Regions from separate parts of the Luteibacter sp. GL_149 genome, predicted to be linked through region 1. Evidence: predicted binding sites of a transcription regulator. Region 1 holds the regulator's gene; each other region holds the start of a gene.

Region 1 (4,221 bases):
TTGCTTAGATCGCCCGCGGCGGCGACATAGTCGCTCAGCAGCTTGTCGCGTTCGCGACCCAGCCGGTCCAGCGCGTCGCCCGCGCCTTCGAGTTCGGTCAGGCGCGCGCGTACGTCGTCGGCCTTGGTCGTCAGTTCGCCGATCGGTAGCCGGTAGCGGCGGGAGAGGTCATGCAGATGAGTGAGGTGGGTGTCGACCTCGGCCAGGCGTTCGGGGTCGAGTTCGACGTCCTGTGCGTAGCGGCCGAGACCATCGACGGCTTCACCCACCTGGATTTGCGCGCTGTCGAGCAATTCCAGTATCGGTGCGAGCGTGGCATCCAGTTCGGCCAGCCGGGACAGCTCGGCGTGCGCACGGAGCAGGGCGCGGCCGATGGCGAATTCACTTTCGCCGTCCAGCCATTCGACGACGCCGTTGGCACCTTCGGCCAGCCGTCCGGCATTGGCCAGGCGCCGGTGCTGGGCCTCCAGATCGTCCAGGGCACCGGGAGCCAGCGCCCAGCGGTCCAGTTCTTCCAGTTCGTGAGCCAGTAGTTCGATCTGGCGCTCGCGGTCATCGCCGCCAGACAGCGTACGAATGCGTGCGCCGACGTCGCGCCAGGCGCGCGCCGTATCGCGGACCCGGGCCACGCGTTCTTCGTTTTCCGCATAGGCGTCGAGCAACGCCATCTGGTGCTGGCGCGAAAGCAGGGCCTGGTGCTCGTGCTGTCCGTGGATTTCCAGGATCAGCGAGGCCAGTGTCGACATTTGCGCGAGGCTGGCGGGGCGTCCGTTGATCCACCCGCGCGAACTGCCCTCGGCGCGAATGACGCGACGCAGTTGGCAGGTCTCGCCGTCGTCGAGTTCTTCCTGGCGCAGCCAGTCGGCGGCCAGAGGCAAACCGGTGAGATCGAATTCGGCCGCGAGTTCGGCCCGGTCGCTGCCCGAGCGCACCATGCCCGAATCGGCGCGGGCGCCGGCCAGGAGCATGAGGGCATCGACCAGCAACGACTTGCCGGCACCGGTTTCGCCGCTGACCACGGTGAGACCGGGGCCAAATGCGATTTCGGCTTCTTCGACGACGGCGAACTGACGGACGTACAGCGAGGTGAGCATGGGCACCGGGAGCGCGACGGGACGCCGGCGATTGTAGCGGCTGCGAGTCGCAGGAATCGCGACAGCGTGCGTCGGACTTGCAACCTGCGTTGCCAGACCTTATTCATAGCGTCATAACTGGACATTCCACCGGCCGCCTCGCGCATGAATCCGTTCCAAGGTCACGACATCGATGCTCGCGCGCGACGGCTGCTGCGGTCGCTGATCGCCCAGTATCTGTCCGACGGCGAGCCGGTCGGGTCGCGGACGCTGGCCCGGTCGTCGGGGCTGGAAGTCAGTCCTGCCACCATTCGCAACATCATGGCCGACCTGGAAGAGGCCGGGCTGGTGGCTTCGCCGCACACGTCGGCGGGCCGGATCCCCACGCCACGCGGGCTACGCCTGTTCGTCGACAGCCTTCTGGAACTGAAACCGCTGGCGCGCGAGGACATGGCTTTCCTCCAGCGCGAACTGCCGCCGCACCAGACCAGTACGCGCGATCTCCTGGGCAATGCGTCCAACCTGCTGTCGGCGATGACGCGCTTCGCGGGCGTCGTTTCCGTCCCGCGCCAGGCCGACTTTCCGCTGCGGCACATCGACTTCGTCGGACTGCCCGACGCACGCGTCCTTGTGATCCTCGTCTTTTCGGACAACCAGGTGCAAAACCGGGTGGTCCAGCTGACCAAGCCGATCGAAGCGGGCGAACTCGAGCAGACCGCCAACTATCTCAACAGCCAGTTCACCGGGTTCCGCCTGGCGGACATCCGCGCCCACCTGCTTATCGAACTGCGCGAGGCGGGCAGCCAGCTCAACAGCCTGCTGGCCAGCACGGTCGAGCTGGCCTCTGCTTCGTTCGCGTCCGATGGCGAGGGCGACGATGTCCTCGTCAGCGGCCAGACGAATCTGATGGGTTATTCCGAACTCGCCGATATCGAGCGGCTTCGCGATCTATTCGACGCTTTCCAGCAAAAGCGCGACATGCTTCAGCTGATGGAAATGTGCGTCAAGGCACCGGGTGTCCGACTTTTCATCGGTGAAGAATCGGGTTTCTCCGCCCTCGACGGGTGCAGTGTGGTGACAGCCACTTACGGCGCAGGCGGCCGCATGCTTGGCGCGATCGGAGTTATTGGACCGACGCGTATGGCATATGAGCGCGTCATTCCGGTGGTCCAGGCGACAGCCGGACTGCTCAGCGACGCCTTGAATCGCGCGGCTGCGACCTCATAAACCGCCCCGGGAGGCGGATTTTTCCGCAAACATCGGCCCATCCTGAAGGATCGGGTCTAAGTAGCTGACGTTTGGAGTCCACATGCAGAACAACGAATCCCACGCGCCCGAGCCGGTGCAGGAAGGTACCTTGCCAGGCGACGAGCTAGCCGCCGAGTTCGATGCCCTTACCGGAAAGCTCGCCGCGGCGGAAGCCGAACTCGGGCAGATGCGCGAAACGGTGCTGCGCGAACGTGCCGAGCTGGAAAACCAGCGCCGCCGTTTGCAGCGGGACCTGGACCAGGCGCGTCGATTCGCCAACGAAAAGTTGTTGAGCGAGCTATTGCCGGTGTACGACGCCCTGTATAGCGGGCTGGCGGTGGAAAACAGCGATCTGGATAAAATGCGCCATGGCATCGAACTGACGCTGCAGGCATTGAACAAGGTCGCCGATGGCCATGGTCTGAAGATCGTGAGCCCGTTGCACCAGGCGTTCAATCCGGAGCATCACCAGGCGATCCAGGCGATCGATTCGAATGAGCACGCTCCCGGCACCGTGGTCAGCGTTCTGCAGAAGGGTTTCGTCCTGAATGACCGTTTGCTGCGTCCGGCGCTGGTCGTCGTAGCGAAAGACGCCGACTGAACGAATACCCGGCGCGCGTTCGTCACGCAGCGCCGCGGCGTCTGAAAAGTATTGAAACATTGGGGCCTAGCCCCACCTAGAAACCAGTCGCGGCCGCGGGGGCCGCATAAAATTTTTGGAGCAACGTGACATGGCCAAGATCATCGGCATCGACCTCGGTACGACCAACTCCTGCGTCGCAGTGATGGAAGGTTCGACCGCACGCGTCATCGAAAACTCGGAAGGCGATCGCACCACGCCGTCCATCATCGCCTTTACGAAGGACGGTGAAGTCCTGGTCGGCGCGCCGGCCAAGCGCCAGGGCGTGACCAATCCAAAGAACACCTTCTACGCGGTGAAGCGCCTCATCGGTCGCAAGTTCACCGACGCCGAAGTGCAGAAAGATATCAAGATCGTTCCCTACAAGATCGTTGCACACGACAACGGCGACGCGTGGGTGGAAACGTCCGACGGTAAAAAGATGCCGCCTTCGGAAATCTCCGCGAAGGTCCTGATGAAGATGAAGAAGACCGCCGAGGACTATCTTGGCGAGCCCGTCACCGAGGCGGTCATCACGGTGCCGGCCTACTTCAACGACAGCCAGCGCCAGGCGACCAAGGACGCGGGCCGGATCGCGGGCCTCGACGTCAAGCGCATCATCAACGAGCCGACCGCGGCCGCGCTGGCCTATGGCATCGACAAAAAAGACAACAAAGACCGCAAGATCGCGGTTTACGATCTGGGCGGCGGCACGTTCGACGTGTCGATCATCGAGATCGCGGAAGTCGACGGCGAGAAGCAGTTCGAAGTGCTTGCCACCAATGGCGACACCTTCCTGGGCGGCGAAGATTTCGACGTAAAGGTCATCGACTATCTCGTCGAGGAATTCAAGAAGGAGCAGGGCATCGACCTGCGCCAGGATCCGCTGGCACTGCAGCGTCTGAAGGACGCCGCCGAGCGCGCGAAGATCGAACTGTCCTCGTCGCACCAGACCGACGTCAACCTGCCGTACGTCACGGCGGACGCGTCGGGCCCGAAGCATCTGAATATCAAGCTGACCCGCGCCAAGCTGGAATCGCTGGTGGAAGACCTCGTCAAGCGCACTGTCGAACCGTGCCGCACCGCGTTGAACGACGCCGGCCTGCGTGTGTCGGACATCGACGAAGTGCTGCTGGTCGGCGGTCAGACCCGCATGCCCAAGGTGCAGGAAGCGGTGAAGGACTTCTTCGGCAAAGAGCCGCGCAAGGACGTCAATCCGGATGAGGCCGTCGCTGTCGGCGCCGCGATCCAGGGCGGCGTGCTGGGCGGTACGGTCAAGGA
Region 2 (4,221 bases), 2.2 Mb from region 1:
CATGGCCAGGCCGACAATGCCCGCGCCGACCACGATCGCGCTACGTGTCTTTCCGTTCGTCATACTCGGGTACTTTCCATCATGAATAGAGCCGGCGCGGGAACGTGCGCGTTCTGCTGGCCATGGCGCCGGAACCAGTGCGCGGCCAGGGAGATGAGTACGATGCCGGCCATGCTGCATAACAGGACGGCTCGTATGAAGAATTCGGTCCAGTTGAGGTGCAATCCACCGAACTGTTTGATCAGCAGCATGGCGACGCTGCCCAGATAGCCGGATGCATCGGCGAGATACATCACGAACGACGCCGTACCGACGACACGGAAACTCGCCATGACGCGTTCGAAGTACATGCAGTTGAGCGGTACGTAAGCCAGATAGAGGCCGAAGCCGACAAAGGTCATCCATGCCATCGGGGTCAGCATGTGCTCGACGAAGGCCATCGTGGCGAGTCCCGCACAGACGAGGCCGCCGCCGATGAGTGCGTGATTGAGCATCAGGGCGCGCATGTTGTCGCGAACCAGGCATAGCAGCGCGGTCATCGTCAGTACGCCTATGCCGATCGGCGTGTCGACTTCGCCGAAGACCGTCGCGCTCGATCCGAGTCCAAGTTCGCGAAAGATTTCCGTATCGAAATTTTCGCGAAAGTCGCGCAGTACCGTCAGCAAAACGTATAGCGTGATGACCGGCACGAGCGCGGGCAGGAACCGGCGGACGAATGCTTTTCTCGCGGCACGGTCCATCTGGCCGCGCGGCGCGCGGGCGGCGATGTCCGCGGCATCGGGTGGCGGTATGCGCGAAATCGCGTGCAGCGAAAGCAGTAGCGGCGGTACGAAGACCAGGCCGGTAAGGAAGGGCATCCAGTGTTGGCTGACGCCCGCCAGCAGCATGGCTTTGCCTACGCCTTTGACCACGCCCGATGCAAAGATGAAGCTGGATGCGAGGATGGCTCCCATCAGTTCCGTTGCCCGTCTGCCTTCGATAAAACCGAAGACCAGGCCCCAGACCATGCCCAGCGGTATGCCGTTGAGGAACAGGCACACGATGCCCACGACGGGCGGCAGCGTGGCGAAGCCGAGCAGCGCGATCCAGGAGAGTCCGATGAGCACGAGGATGTGCCGCGCGCGGTGCGCGGTCTGCAGTTCGGGCACGAGGCGGATGCCCCAGAGCTTGCTCAGCGCGTAGCCCAGCACCTGCGCCATCACCAGCCAGATTTTGTAGTCGATACCCAGCCAGGTCATGCCGTCGTAGCTGCCCGCGCTGAACGGCTTGCGGAAGGCGTACATGCACAGATACGTGGAAAAGGCGGCAAGGCCCGCGGCGACGGGCAACATGCCCGCGGGCCAGCGTTCCGGCGAAGTCCACCCGGTAGCGATCCGCATGACGCGCGCTCCTAGCGGGTCTGGCCGTGGACGAACGAGGCGAGCAGGGGTGGCAGCTCGGCCAGGCTGTCGAGCAGGGCATCGGGCTGGTAAGGCTCGAGTTGCTCCCGGCCGTACGCGCCCGTCGTAACGGCGATCACCAGTCCGCACCCAGCACGGCGTCCTTCCCGGATGTCCACTTCCGTATCGCCCACCTTCACGACGCGGCGCGGATCGGTGACGCCGTTGCGCAGCATGAGTTGCCGGATCATGTCCGGGGCAGGCCGCCCTTCGGCCACCTGGTCGGCCGAGGTGGCATCGTCGATAAGGCCGCGAGTCCGCCAGCCGAAGCGGTCGATCAGCGTCTCGGCGATATCGCGGGAGAACGCCGTGTTCACGGCGACGCGGATACCGGCATCGCGCAATTGCGCGAAAACGTCTTCGGCGCCAGCCATCGGGCGCACGTCGTTGCCGTTCCGGTAGCAATGCAGCATGCGTTCGACGAAGTCCGCATGGACGGCGTCGACCTGTGCATCGTCGGCCGCGAAATCGTGCTCGCTGAGCAGGCTGCGAATGGCCGCCGGTTTGGTGTAGCCCATGAGCAGGCGCACCTTGGCCGCGCTTACGTGGCAACCGAAAGCGCCCAGGGCTTCGGTGAGTGCCTGGGTCACCAGGTCGGGGTCGTGCACCGTGGTGCCCGCCATGTCGAAAACCGCCAGTTCGAATGCCATACCGCCTCCGTCATAATGCGAAGGCATGCTGGCAGCGGGCGATGGCGCGCGAATGACGTGGGGCCGACAGCGCGGGCCGGTTGTCTAGGTGGAATGCAAGGAATTCATGCCGCCCCCTTGATCCCCGTCGCCGCGTCGCCATCTGTGCTTGGGACCGCGAACCTCTTCCGATAAGGGAAAGATTGCGGCTAAAATTCTGGCACTCACCCGGGCCAAGTGCTAACAGGGTGATGTTTTTTCCTTTCAAGTCAACCACATGGTGAAATAGTCATGAGCAAACTGCGCCCGCTGCACGATCGCGTCATCGTCAAGCGTCTGGAAGAAGAGCGTGTTTCGGCCGGTGGCATCGTCATCCCGGACAGCGCGACCGAAAAGCCCACCCGCGGCAAGGTCATCGCGGCCGGCAACGGCCTGGTCCTGGCCGGTGGTCAGCTGCGTCCGATGGGCGTCAAGGAAGGCGACGTCGTCCTGTTCGGCAAGTACGCCGGCCAGGAAATCAAGGTCGACGGCGAAGATCTGGTCTTCCTGAAGGAAGACGACATCGTGGCGGTTATCGAGGGCTGAGCTTCGCTCGCCGCGTAACCCCCGATCCAACCCTATTTATTTACGAGGATTTGTCCCATGGCAGCTAAAGAAGTCCGCTTCGGCGAAGATGTACGTGCACGCATGCTCAAGGGTGTGAACACCCTGGCCAACGCGGTCAAGGTCACCCTGGGTCCGAAGGGCCGCAATGTCGTGATCGAGAAGAGCTTCGGCGCCCCGACGGTTACCAAGGACGGCGTTTCCGTCGCCAAGGAAATCGAGCTGGCCGACAAGTACGAGAACATCGGCGCCCAGATCGTGAAGGAAGCCGCCTCGAAGACGTCCGACGTCGCCGGCGACGGCACCACGACCGCGACCGTTCTCGCCCAGGCGTTCATCCAGGAAGGCCTGAAGGCTGTTGCCGCCGGCATCAACCCGATGGACCTCAAGCGCGGTATCGACCAGGCCGTTGCCGCCGCCGTTGGCGGTCTGAAGGCGCTGTCGAACCCGACCGCCGACGACAAGGCCATTGCCCAGGTCGGTACGATCTCGGCCAACTCCGATGCGAACATCGGCGACATCATCGCCACCGCGATGAAGAAGGTCGGCAAGGAAGGCGTGATCACGGTCGAGGAAGGCTCGGGTCTCGAGAACGAACTCGACGTCGTCGAAGGCATGCAGTTCGATCGCGGCTATCTGTCGCCGTACTTCATCAACAACCAGCAGTCGCAGCAGGTTGAACTGGACGACCCGTTCATCCTCATCCACGACAAGAAGGTCTCGAACGTCCGCGAGCTGCTTCCGGTGCTCGAAGCCGTTGCCAAGGCGGGCAAGCCGCTGCTGATCGTTGCCGAGGAAGTCGAGGGCGAAGCCCTGGCGACCCTCGTCGTCAACACGATCCGTGGCATCGTCAAGGTCGCCGCCGTCAAGGCGCCGGGCTTCGGCGATCGTCGCAAGGCCATCCTGGAAGATATCGCCGTGCTGACCCATGGCACCGTGATCTCCGAGGAAGTCGGCCTGCAGCTCGAGAAGGCGACGATCAACGATCTCGGCCGCGCCAAGCGCGTCGTGATCACCAAGGAAAACACCACGATCATCGACGGTGCGGGCGAAGCCGAGCTGATCCAGGCACGTATCGGCAACATCAAGGCGCAGATCGAAGAGACCTCTTCGGACTATGACCGCGAGAAGCTGCAGGAGCGTGTTGCCAAGCTTGCCGGCGGCGTTGCCGTCATCAAGGTCGGCGCCGCGACGGAAGTCGAGATGAAGGAAAAGAAGGCCCGCGTCGAAGACGCCCTGCACGCCACGCGCGCAGCCGTCGAAGAAGGCGTGGTCCCGGGCGGTGGTGTTGCCCTGATCCGCGCGCTGAAGGCTGTCGAAGGCCTGAAGGGTGCCAACACGGACCAGGACCTCGGCATCGCGATCACGCGCCGTGCACTGGAAGCCCCGCTGCGCGCCATCGTCGCCAACGCCGGCGAAGAGCCGTCGGTCGTCCTGAACAAGGTGAAGGAAGGTACGGGTAACTTCGGTTACAACGCTGCCAATGGCGAGTACGGCGACATGGTTGCGTTCGGTATTCTGGACCCGACCAAGGTCACCCGCTCGGCACT
Region 3 (4,221 bases), 2.3 Mb from region 1:
CAGAAGACGTTCGATTTCGCCGAGCATCGTATTGACGATACCGGCCAGAAGATCGAGTTCGTCGCCACGCCGGCTCACGGGCAGGCGACGCGTCAGGTCGCCTTCGCGAATGGGAGCCGTCGCGTCCTGAATTTCGCGAATGCGTCGCGCGGGTCCGCGCGCGATCAGGATGCCGCCAAGCAGACCGGGCAGCAGCGTGAGCGAAAGCCCCCACAGGAGCCCGCGCTTGATAATCGTGCCGACACCGTCGATCGTATTGCTTTCCTTCGCCACGACCAGCCGCTGACCGTTCGCCAGATGCACGGTCACGCCGCGCGCACGTGCCGGACGTTTGGCATCCGGATCGGCCAGACTCGCCCTCAGCGGATACACCACGCCGTCCTGCACCAGCTCGTCGGGAAGCCGGGTGATATTGCCCGCCACCGGCTTGCCGTCCGCGTCGAACAACCCGACCCACATGATGCCTTTCGGGTCGATAACGCTGGCCGCTTCCACCGTGCCCTGCAGGCGACGCGGATCGGAGACTTCGAGGTAGTGGATGCGCTGGAGCAGCATCTGGTCGATGACGCCGACGAGGTAGCGCGACGCCTCCCACTGCACGACGCCGAGCAGGATCACGCACCAGATGGCGAACAGCGCACCGTAAATAAGGATCAGGCGCGATGAGGCCGAACGCCAGACGTCAATCAGCGGGCGCAAGGAGATACCCCGAACCGCGTACGGTGCGAATGAGTGGCGACTGACCGGGACCGTCGATCTTGCGACGCAGCCGGCCGATATGGACATCGATCACGTTGGTCCCCGGATCGAAATGGAACCCCCATACCTGCTCGAAGATCATCGTCCGCGTCAGCACCTGACCGGCGTTGCGCATCAGGAATTCCAGCAGACGGAACTCGGTGGGCAGCAGCGTCAGTGGCTGGCCGTTGCGATTGGCGATGTGGCGGACGAGATCGAGTTCCAGTTCGCCGACGCGCAACCGGTTCGATTCGACACTGGGCTGACGGCGGCGCAGCAGCACTTCCGCCCGCGCGGCCATTTCGTCCGGAGCGAATGGTTTGGTGAGGTAGTCGTCGCCGCCGGCGCGCAGGCCACGCACACGGTCGTCGACATCGCTCAGCGCACTGATCATCAGTACGGGCGTGTCGATGTTGCGCTCGCGCAGTGCCGCGACGATGTCGATGCCGTCCATGCCGGGCAGCAGGCGATCGAGCGTGATGATGTCGTAGCCGTCGTTCAGCGCACGGGTCAGACCCTCGCGCCCATCGGCCACCCAATCGGCTGTCATGCCGTGGGAAGCCAGCTCCGTGACGATTTCACGCGCCGTGACTTCGTCGTCCTCGATGACCAGCACCCGTGCCATCCAAACTCCGCGACCTGAGGGAAAGGGAAAAGGAAACGGCCCCACGAGGGGGCCGTTCGTTATCTTACGCCTTGCCGAAGGTCAGGCCGCAATGGCCACGCGCATCTTCTTCATGGCATTGGCTTCGATCTGACGGATACGCTCGGCCGAAACGCCGTATTCGTCCGCGAGATCCTGCAGCGTGGCCTTGTTGTCTTCGGCCAGCCAGCGACGCTGAATGATGTCGCGCGAGCGGTCGTCCAGGTTGCTGAGCGCCGAGGACAACGCGCCCATTTGGTTTTCGCTGGCGTCGGCATCCGCCACGTTGTCGTACGGATCGGCGCCTTCATCGACCAGGAACGCCGCTGGAGCCGGCTTGTCGTCGTCATCGGCGTCGGCCGGAGCCTCGAAACCGATATCGCGACCGGACAGACGCGATTCCATCTCGCGAACGGTGGCCTCGGGAACCCCGAGATCCTTCGCGACGACGCGCACTTCCTCGGCATTCATCCAGCCCAGGCGCTTCTTGCTCTTGCGCAGGTTGAAGAACAGCTTGCGCTGCGCCTTGGTGGTGGCGACCTTGACGATGCGCCAGTTGCGCAGGATGAACTCGTGCATTTCGGCGCGAATCCAGTGCACCGCGAAACTGACCAGGCGAACACCCTGATCCGGGTCGAAGCGCTTCACGGCCTTCATCAGGCCGATGTTGCCTTCCTGGATAAGGTCGGACAGCTGCAGGCCGTAACCGTTGTAACCGCGAGCCACGTGAACGACGAAGCGCAGGTGAGACATCACCAGCTGCTTGGCGGCATCGAGGTCGGTCGCGTCGCGGAAACTACGCGCCAGCGCCTGCTCCTCGTCCAGGCTGAGCACCGGAATACGATGAACGGCCGAGATGTAGGAATCCAGACTGCCAACGACGCTCGGGACACCGAAATTACGGGTGACGAGGGCTTGGGACATCTTGGAACCTCCTGAAAATACTTTTGGCAGGTTAGCACTGACCCTATGAGAGTGCTAAGTCCGATAAAGGTTCATCGGTTAACTGTACGCAATGGTACAGAAATACCCCGGGCGTGTCCATATAGAGGCCACGGCTGTTCAGGAGGTAGCAGGTTGTGGGGGCTACTTAACGGATGAGTTTGGGGCTAAGTCGTGGATTTCAAAGGGGGAGGATCACTTAGCCTCGGGCCCTTTCATGGAATAGGTCACGTTCGAAACCCCTGTGACATAGAGCACGCCATGGCCGACCTTGCCGCTGAAGACCCCCACGAAATCGGCCTCAATGGTCTTACCGACGGAGCCCTGATACCCCACACCGTCGACAACCCGGTCGACCGGCACCCAATTCACGTTCTTTCCCGCCGAATCCACGGCAAGAGCTTTCCCGCAGGAGGGGTCGACGATGGCCGCACCGTGAATCCCGTCGGTCACGTACTGAGCATGCAGGCGGACGCTGCGACCTTCGAACAGCTCGGGGTGAGCTCTAATGTCGCAGACGGATGTTTGTTTACTTCCGGACGACGGTCGTGAGCATGCGGCAACCAGGGTGCACAGCAGGATGCAGGGAACGAGAACGGCGAGCCTCATGGACAGGAGCCTCCATTGGCGCACCACAAGATCGCACTCATCTCTGCCGCTTCATTGACTTTCGATTCGTCGACATCACCGCTCCCGGTTTTCCATAGGCCAAGAGGCGAGTCCACCCCCGAGCCCCTGGGCAGTCCATTGTGCAGGCCGTAATAAGGACGCTCAGGACAACATAACTAACCGGAGCATATCTCGCGGGCAGTGTCAGCCGGTGCACGTAGATCTATTCAACGTCATCTCTCAGATCCGAAGGGATACAGACCAATGGACTAAAGTCGGTTTTCCACAGATCCAGTTCGAACGGCCTGCGTTCCTTATCGAGATTAAGCGACGCTAGAACCTCCACACCATCAGAGTCACGAAAGCGAAGTTCGCTGGCGCGCACTCCAAAAGTCGACCCAGATCCAACGAAGCGCAAGCTGCCCATACCCCCGTCTTGCATAGATTCTACTTGAATAGAATCGAGCCAAGCTTGATCAAATCCATGAATATCGCTGCGCGATATAAGAATAGCGATAAGTCTTTTTTCCGATGTTGACAAACCTCGCATTGCTACTCTCCAGTAGTAATTCTTCCAACGTTGATAGATCCATCGGGCAGTTTGTATGCGGTATATGTCACTCGTTCACCACCTACCATGATCGATTTATTGAACGGAGTGCCTGGCTGAATACTTCCCGCAATTCCCTTCAAGTCATTAAGGACTTCGCGTTGCACCACACCACGCTCAAGCCCGGCCGCCTCGATATGCCGGAATGTATGAGACAGTTGATTTTCGCTTCGACCAAACGTAACAGCCAATTTTTCGCCAAAACCTAAAATCCCAACAATACGCCCAAAGAGCTTTCCGAGCGGCCCTCCGGCGGCCATTATGGCGCCCTCTTTCAGTCCATAAAGACCAGCCTCCTGCAGGGCTTCACCTTGATTGGCAAGAATCGTACGGTTTGTTTCGCGATACGAGCTACATTCGTCTGTATCGCATCCGTCGTTGCGTGGTGGCTCACTTTTGGTGGTTTGACTGACCTGGAGACCTATGTTGTTGCCGCGCTCGACGTCACGTGCCAAGGGACATTCGGCGCGATAAAGACCATCACTACACTACAACTAGCTTTACCGGTGGGATCAATGAACTTGTACGGATTGGCAGATCCGTAAAGATACGGACTCATTCCAGTTATGTCGCCAGGTGCATAGACAACCGGGTCTCTGCTCAGGAATCTATCTATGCTGGGATCGTAGAAACGGGCTTGCATATAACTAAATCCGGTATCAGAGTCATACACATGACC

The links. Region 1 encodes HrcA, which represses chaperone genes, less so after heat shock. Its sites were predicted from a motif close to TTNGCACTCNNNNNNNNNGAGTGCNAA; they were not measured.
Region 2: AC3IR3_RS02655 (co-chaperone GroES) is a predicted target of HrcA. The motif match lies at 2,286-2,312, and genes of this name have one in related genera.
Region 3: rpoH (RNA polymerase sigma factor RpoH) is a predicted target of HrcA. The motif match lies at 2,337-2,363, and genes of this name have one in related genera.

Annotation. Positions count from the first base shown of each region.
Region 1 is NZ_CM174395.1:2,817,809-2,822,029, reverse strand. Features, by position in the region: gene recN (DNA repair protein RecN) at 1-1,094, opposite strand, end outside; gene hrcA (heat-inducible transcriptional repressor HrcA) at 1,239-2,300, shown strand; gene grpE (nucleotide exchange factor GrpE) at 2,383-2,922, shown strand; gene dnaK (molecular chaperone DnaK) at 3,053-4,221, shown strand, end outside.
Region 2 is NZ_CM174395.1:580,924-585,144, forward strand. Features, by position in the region: gene AC3IR3_RS02640 (TIGR03364 family FAD-dependent oxidoreductase) at 1-63, opposite strand, end outside; gene AC3IR3_RS02645 (DUF5690 family protein) at 60-1,379, opposite strand; gene AC3IR3_RS02650 (HAD hydrolase-like protein) at 1,391-2,089, opposite strand; gene AC3IR3_RS02655 (co-chaperone GroES) at 2,360-2,653, shown strand; gene groL (chaperonin GroEL) at 2,711-4,221, shown strand, end outside.
Region 3 is NZ_CM174395.1:426,288-430,508, reverse strand. Features, by position in the region: gene AC3IR3_RS01950 (sensor histidine kinase) at 1-699, opposite strand, end outside; gene AC3IR3_RS01945 (response regulator transcription factor) at 683-1,363, opposite strand; gene rpoH (RNA polymerase sigma factor RpoH) at 1,445-2,305, opposite strand; gene AC3IR3_RS01935 (hypothetical protein) at 2,519-2,932, opposite strand; gene AC3IR3_RS01930 (DUF6984 family protein) at 3,156-3,482, opposite strand; gene AC3IR3_RS01925 (hypothetical protein) at 3,485-3,997, opposite strand; gene AC3IR3_RS01920 (RHS repeat-associated core domain-containing protein) at 3,964-4,221, opposite strand, start outside.